2 regions of the Psychrobacter sp. Ps4 genome follow, and region 2 is predicted to be linked to the other one. Evidence: riboswitches for the same ligand, from Rfam matches in the RefSeq annotation. Region 2 holds a riboswitch; the other holds the start of a gene.
The links. A riboswitch is a leader RNA that binds a small molecule or an ion and turns the genes downstream of it on or off. The one in region 2 is predicted to bind thiamine pyrophosphate.
Positions count from the first base shown of each region.

Region 1 (3,432 bases), on a different contig from region 2:
GTCCATCACTGCCTTTTACCTCGTTCCATTTTTCCTTGAATAAGGCAACCGCTGCATCAGAGAATGGTACGTAATCGAGTGCCATAGCATCGTCATCACCTTGGGTATAAGCCCAATCAAAGAAGTTCAACACGCCAGCCACTTGCTGAGGATTCTCTGGTTGCTTATGTACTAGGATAAAGGTCGCAGCAGCGATCGGCCATGCTTGCTCAGTCTCAGAGTTGGTGATGACTTTATAAAAGCCTGCTTGCTGTGACCAGTCGATATCACCTGCCGCAGCAAATGTCTCAGCAGATGGCTGAACGACGTTGCCAGCAGCGTTTTTCAATGCAGTATGTGACATGTTGTTTTGCTTGGCATAAGCATACTCAACGTAGCCGATAGAGTTTTTCATACGATTTACGTAGCTTGAAACCCCTTCGTTACCTTTACCACCTGCACCAGTCGCAGACGTTGGCCATTTGACTGTTTTATCAACACCAACTGTGTCTTTCCAGTCTGGCGAGACTTTAGCAAGATAATCCGTAAAGTTAAACGTTGTGCCAGAACCATCTGAGCGGAATACTGTCGTAATAGCTGCATCAGGCAAAGTCAAATCTGGGTTCATGGCTTTGATGGCTGGGTCATTCCAGTTGCTAATCTTACCCAAATAGATGTCTGCCAACGTTGCACCGTCTAATTTCAACGCGCCCGGCTCAATACCATCGATGTTGACGATTGGCACGACGCCACCGATAACCGTCGGAAACTGAATCAAGCCTGCTGCGTCTAGCTCTTCAGGCGTCATCGGCGCGTCAGACGCCCCAAAATCGACTGTTTTTGATTCGATTTGTTTGATACCACCAGAAGAGCCAATCGATTGGTAATTGACTTGGCCACCGGTAGCAGCGTTGTAGTCGTAAGACCATTTAGCATAAATAGGCTGCGGGAACGATGCCCCTGCACCCGTGATATTCATAGCGATATTCTCAGCAGATTTAAAACCTGCTGCAGAAGCAGATGTTGTCTGAGTAGTTGCTTCAGTGGTGGTGACAGCGCTACTGCTATCCGCAGCTGGCTCTGTCGTTTCAGTCGATTTATTACATGCCGTAAGCACTAATGTACAACTAACGGCCACTGCTAATAACGAATAACGCATGTAGGACTCCTAAAGTTTAACAACGATACAAAAAAGCATTGTTTATGACATGCGTGCTATCTTGCCAAATCTTTATGACAGTTTAATGACAACCTCCAGAATCTTTCATTCGCTTTACATAATATTTAGATAAGCTATCTACAGCTCAGTAATATCAAGTGATTTCAATCACTGGTACTCTAGAGTCGTTCTCATAAAAACATCGAACCTCAAACTCAACGCCTGATATTTTCATCTAAATATCATTAGCCCTCATTGCAGAACTTTGTTAGTATTGATGTGATTTACAACACTGACAGACTCGGGGTGCGGTGTATTATCGGCTCACTTTATAAGCTTTCCTTATTAAAGTAGTCGCCTTTATACATTCGCTGAGAGATCACCCGCCGAACCTGATGCGGTTAGTACCGACGCAGGGAAGTCTTAAGCACTTTGTTATTTATGGCAAAGGACGTGCAGAAATGCCTTTTTTATCCTCATTACTATCTTAATGTGCGTGATGTGCTATTAAGTAGTGAAGACTGATATAAAGCTGCGTCCAACGTTTGATGAGCATCATCCGTGACTATATTATTTGGTCGTAGGCTGATGCTCATGAGCTGAATTTGTCTGGATCACAGATGCTCCCCCCGCAGCTACTGGCGGTGTTGCTTTTATTCAAAAACCAACACGCTAGGACAGCATATGACAACTTTATTAGCCACTTCTCCTTCTCAAAAACCTTCTAAGACAGATGCGTTAAAGACCCCTGCTCACCGCAGTGCCAGTGATGCGCGCTTCGAGGAAGATGCGCGTGATTTGCATCGCATCTTACCTGCTTCGCGCAAAGTCTATATCGAAGGCTCTAGATCCGATATTCAAGTACCCATGCGTGAAATCACCCTTGATCCTACCCCTGTGCAAGGCGTCCCTGAAAGCGAATGGGAGCAAAATCCACCGTTTTATGTCTATGACACCTCTGGCGTGTATACCGACCCCAACGTCGAGATTGATTTGACCAAAGGCTTGCCGAAACTGCGTGAAGGTTGGATAAATGAGCGCGGTGATACCGAGCAATTAAGCGGACTGTCTAGCTTTTATGGAATGGCACGCGCCCGCGATATCAGCACTGCCAATCTACGATTTGCTCATATCGATAAACCTCGCCGCGCCAAAGATGTCGATGGCAAAGCTGGCAACGTCACGCAGATGTACTATGCACGCCGCGGCATTATCACCCCTGAGATGGAATACATCGCCATTCGCGAAACGCAAAAACAGCATGAGCTGACCGATATGCGTCAACATGACGGTGAAAACTTTGGCGCTAATACGCCGACGGTTATCACTCCTGAGTTTGTGCGGAGTGAAGTGGCTGCAGGTCGCGCCATTATCCCAAATAACATCAATCACCCTGAATCTGAGCCGATGATTATCGGGCGTAATTTTTTGGTAAAAATTAATGCCAATATTGGTAACTCAGCGCTCGGCTCTTCTATCGATGAAGAGGTGTCTAAAATGACGTGGGCCACGCGTTGGGGTGCGGATAACATCATGGATTTGTCGACTGGCAATCATATTCACGAAACGCGCGAATGGCTGATTCGTAACTCGCCAGTGCCGATTGGTACTGTACCGATTTACCAAGCGCTAGAAAAAGTCGATGGCGTGGCTGAAGATTTAACGTGGGAGATATTCCGCGATACGCTGATTGAGCAAGCCGAACAAGGTGTCGATTACTTTACTATCCATGCGGGTGTTTTATTAGAGTACGTGCCGCTAACTGCTGGACGCTTAACGGGCATCGTCTCGCGTGGCGGATCTATCATGGCGCAGTGGTGCATGTTTCATAATAAAGAGAGCTTTTTATATACTCATTTTGAAGATATATGTGAAATCATGAAGCAGTACGATGTGGCGTTTAGTCTAGGCGATGGCTTACGTCCAGGCTGTTTGCAAGATGCCAATGACGAGGCGCAATTTGGTGAGCTGCGTACCCTTGGCGAGTTGACCCAAGTGGCGTGGAGGCATGACGTACAGGTCATGATTGAAGGTCCGGGGCACGTGGCGATGAACCGTATTAAAGAGAATATGGACTTGCAATTAGAAGTTTGTGCCGACGCACCTTTTTATACCTTAGGACCCTTAACCACCGATATCGCACCCGGTTATGACCATATCACCAGTGCAATTGGTGCGGCAATGATCGGCTGGTTTGGTACCGCGATGCTGTGCTATGTGACGCCAAAAGAGCATTTAGGTCTGCCTAATAAAAAAGATGTTAAAGACGGTATCATCACTTATAAAATCGCTGC
Region 1 is NZ_JADQAK010000005.1:66,032-69,463, reverse strand. Features, by position in the region: gene pstS (phosphate ABC transporter substrate-binding protein PstS) at 1-1,138, opposite strand, end outside; TPP riboswitch at 1,431-1,574, shown strand; gene thiC (phosphomethylpyrimidine synthase ThiC) at 1,823-3,432, shown strand, end outside.
Region 1: it holds a riboswitch for thiamine pyrophosphate, as region 2 does, so the genes downstream of both, thiC (phosphomethylpyrimidine synthase ThiC) here and tenA (thiaminase II) in region 2, are expected to answer to the same signal.

Region 2 (3,432 bases):
TAGTTCATTGGAAAGTCCCAAAGCTCAGGATTTTGAATATCCGTCCTTTTGCCTGTGATCACACCTTGATTGGGCGTTAGGTTGGTCATTTTTACTGATTTTTCATTTGTTGGTGCTTGGTTGTTGTTTTGATTGGTGCTGTCTTTTGGATTGTCAGTCATGATGTGCGCCTCGCTTTATTAAATGTTAGCTATTAGCATAAGAGCTTTATTCACCATTTATAGTGGCACTAAACTTATAATTCAAGTGCTAAAATGGCAATGACAGTATGCTATAGATCACTGTGATCTATTATAAATTTTGCTCAGTCATCCATGATAATCAAATGCTAATCAAATGCTAATACACATATCAGCTCATTTTTTATAAGCACAAACAGCGACATAATCCCCACGGTCATAGCCTTCGATAACTTCTTGCACCTTGTCATTGGCATACATAGGATGGGTCAGTAAGGTTTGTGCATACTCAAAATCGACAAAACCATTGGCTTGCATCAGCGCGATTTTTTCATCAGAGGTGCGCCAATTTGCTGACTTGACCAGTTCAATAGGATAAGGGTCAGCAGGGGAGATGTGCGCAAGCAGCGGATGCTCCCAAGTATTTAATGAGCTGGCCAAATTATATAAGCTGGCAAAACCGCTTTCTTTTGGCACATCGATAACAATCAATTTGCCGCCCATTTTTAAGGCATCAAATGCTTTTTTAATACAGGCATCCAAATCGTTGATGTAGCTGACACTACCGTTAAACATAATAATGTCAAACTTATCAGGCACAATCTCACAGGTCTCGGCAGGACTAATATCCACTTGCAGACCGCGTTTTTCGGCAATGGCGGCCATGTCTTTAGAAGGCTCAATGCCGTGCTTGACATGGATATCATAATCCTGCGCCAATAGTGATTCAAATAACCCGCTACCACAGCCGATAGACAATATCTCACTGTCCTTATCTAAGAAATGAGCGACCAGTTTTAGCTCACTGGTCAGTAAGTTTTGGTTGTCAAAAAACCAGCTGTCATACGCGCTTGCGTGTTCATCGAATGCTGCCATGGTGTTTCTCCTTGAGTATTTTTTGTTGTATCGTTAATCCACTATAAAAGAGTGACAGCGTTAACTTCGCTTAAAGTATTACTCATACATCTGCACTCGGTTGTCTTATCACTGTTTTAAATTGAATCAACTATATTGAATAGTACGTGACGTTAAATTTGCCATAAAGCTAGCACTTTGCATAGGGGCTAGGACAGATCAAGCGCTTGCTGCCAAAAATTCACTTCCATACGTGAAGCAGTATTAAATAACTGTTGGAACTTGTCTGCCTGAGCGGGGTTAGCCTGTGCTAGTAGCGTGTTGATCTGCGCTTCATTCTGCGCGGTAATCGCTTGAAATTCGTCACTGGCAAAGACATCAATCCATGGCTGGTAAGGATTGTCCGCGACAAAACCTTGTTCTTTAATGCGTTTGCCAATTTCGCCATAACCCATCAAACAAGGAGCAATCGCCGCATAAAGTTCAGCCAATGAGCCTGACATTGCAGCGTCCAATAGGTAGCGGCTATAGGCAATGGTCACGGTAGACTCAGGGGCGCTTTCTACTGCTTTAAGTGGGATGTCCCACTCATGACATAAATCGAGATACATGCCAATTTCCATATCGAGCATGGCGTTGATGCCTGCTTGACCGACTCGCATTTGTGCCAGCGTATCACTCTTATACACGCTCAACGCCATCACACGGGTATAGTGAATAAGATATAAATAGTCTTGCACAAGGTAGTGACGAAAGCTGTCGGGGGCGAGCGTACCTGCCGTTAGCTGTTTGACAAAATCATGCTGAATGTAGTCATCCCATGTTGGGCAATGGTGGCGTAACGTTTGGTAGTTCATAGTATTCACTTACTGTTATAAAATGCGAGTAAGCAAAGAGTAGGAGGTGATCAGTGAGCAGGCACAAAAAAACCTTACCAGATTATGTGAATAAACTGGCAAGGCTTGCTTAGCAATAGATGCTTAAGAGGTGTGCTATAAAATGTCACGCTTGTTTCCTACGTCAGTGCTAACTGCATCAGGTTCGCGGGTAACTCTCAGCCATGATTTTGAATTGTAGTTAAAGCATCAAAAATCAAAGCACCCCGACAAGGTTTATTTTTCAGAAATAAATATAAAGTTTACATAAGTTTAAACTGCTCGTACTTAAGCAATCGGCTCTATGGTAGACGAATTCAGCCATCATTAGCAAGTGATGCGCAAAAAACCATGAATAAAGGTTGTCTTGCAAGCGTAAATAGACAGGATTTTACCTTTTATTCAGCTGGTTAAGTACCACAAGAATGGCGAGAGAAATTACTACTTTCAAATGCATTTTGTGTTCATAAAAGTTCTACTATTGCCTATATTATTTAGCTACCCAACGGTAGGATATTAAAAAATATCTTATGAATTAAGGCAATGCTTTCATGGGACACTGTCTCATTTAGCATTGATTACTTTATGCTTTATAGGCGTTCAGCTAAGAGGCTATGGTAAATAGCCATTGATAGGAGTGATGTCAGGCGGAATATCTGCCTCTTCTAGTGCTTCTCGCAGATTGATCTCGATAGTACGCGACAAAGCAGTCAGGGGTAGTTTGTTGGCGGCTAAGCCGAAAGGCTCTTCTAGCTCTTCACTGAGGGCATCCAAACCAAAAAAGGTATAAGCGATCACGGCACAAATCAGCGGGGTCACCCAACCGAGCGAGGCCACCAAGCCAAAAGGCAACATGATGCAATACAGATAGGTCGTGCGATGGACCAGCAGCATATAAGCAAACGGCAGCGGTGTATTATGAATGCGCTCGCAGGCTGCCAATACAATGGTCATAGACGTCAGGCGCTCGTCCATATTCTGTATGACTTGTTCTGATACCAGTCCTTGACGCCGAATGTCGCCGAGCTGCTTACCCATGAGGCGCATGATGTAATCAGGTAGGTTGCGCGCTTGGCGCATACTATCATGGTGTTTTGATGCGACAAAAGGCTCGACATCATGCCAAGGTGACGATCCGCGCAGGCGATGGCGCACAGCATGCGCAAAAGCAATGGTCAGGTAAACCATCGCTCGCCCAGTCTCGTGCCCATTCTCGGTATCAGCATCTATAAAAGACAGCACTTGACGGGTTAAGCTACGCGCATCATATACCAACTGACCCCAAAGCCCTCGAGCTTCCCACCAGCGTTGATAACTGGCATTGTTACGAAATCCAAGAAATAGCGACAACGCGATTCCTAGCAAGGTAAAAGGAGCCATACCATAATAAGGAAAAGAGTCAGGAAGCCAGTGCTGAATAATTGTTATAAGTGTGCTGAGAAGCGCGATCAGCAAAATTTGCGGATAAATTTTTGGAATGACAGAGCCGTGCAGGGTAAAAAGTATCTTGAGAGCGTTTGGGG
Region 2 is NZ_JADQAK010000003.1:39,198-42,629, forward strand. Features, by position in the region: gene I3252_RS02810 (DUF493 domain-containing protein) at 1-89, opposite strand, end outside; gene I3252_RS02815 (class I SAM-dependent methyltransferase) at 357-1,055, opposite strand; gene tenA (thiaminase II) at 1,244-1,891, opposite strand; TPP riboswitch at 2,030-2,149, opposite strand; gene I3252_RS02825 (bestrophin family ion channel) at 2,522-3,432, opposite strand, start outside.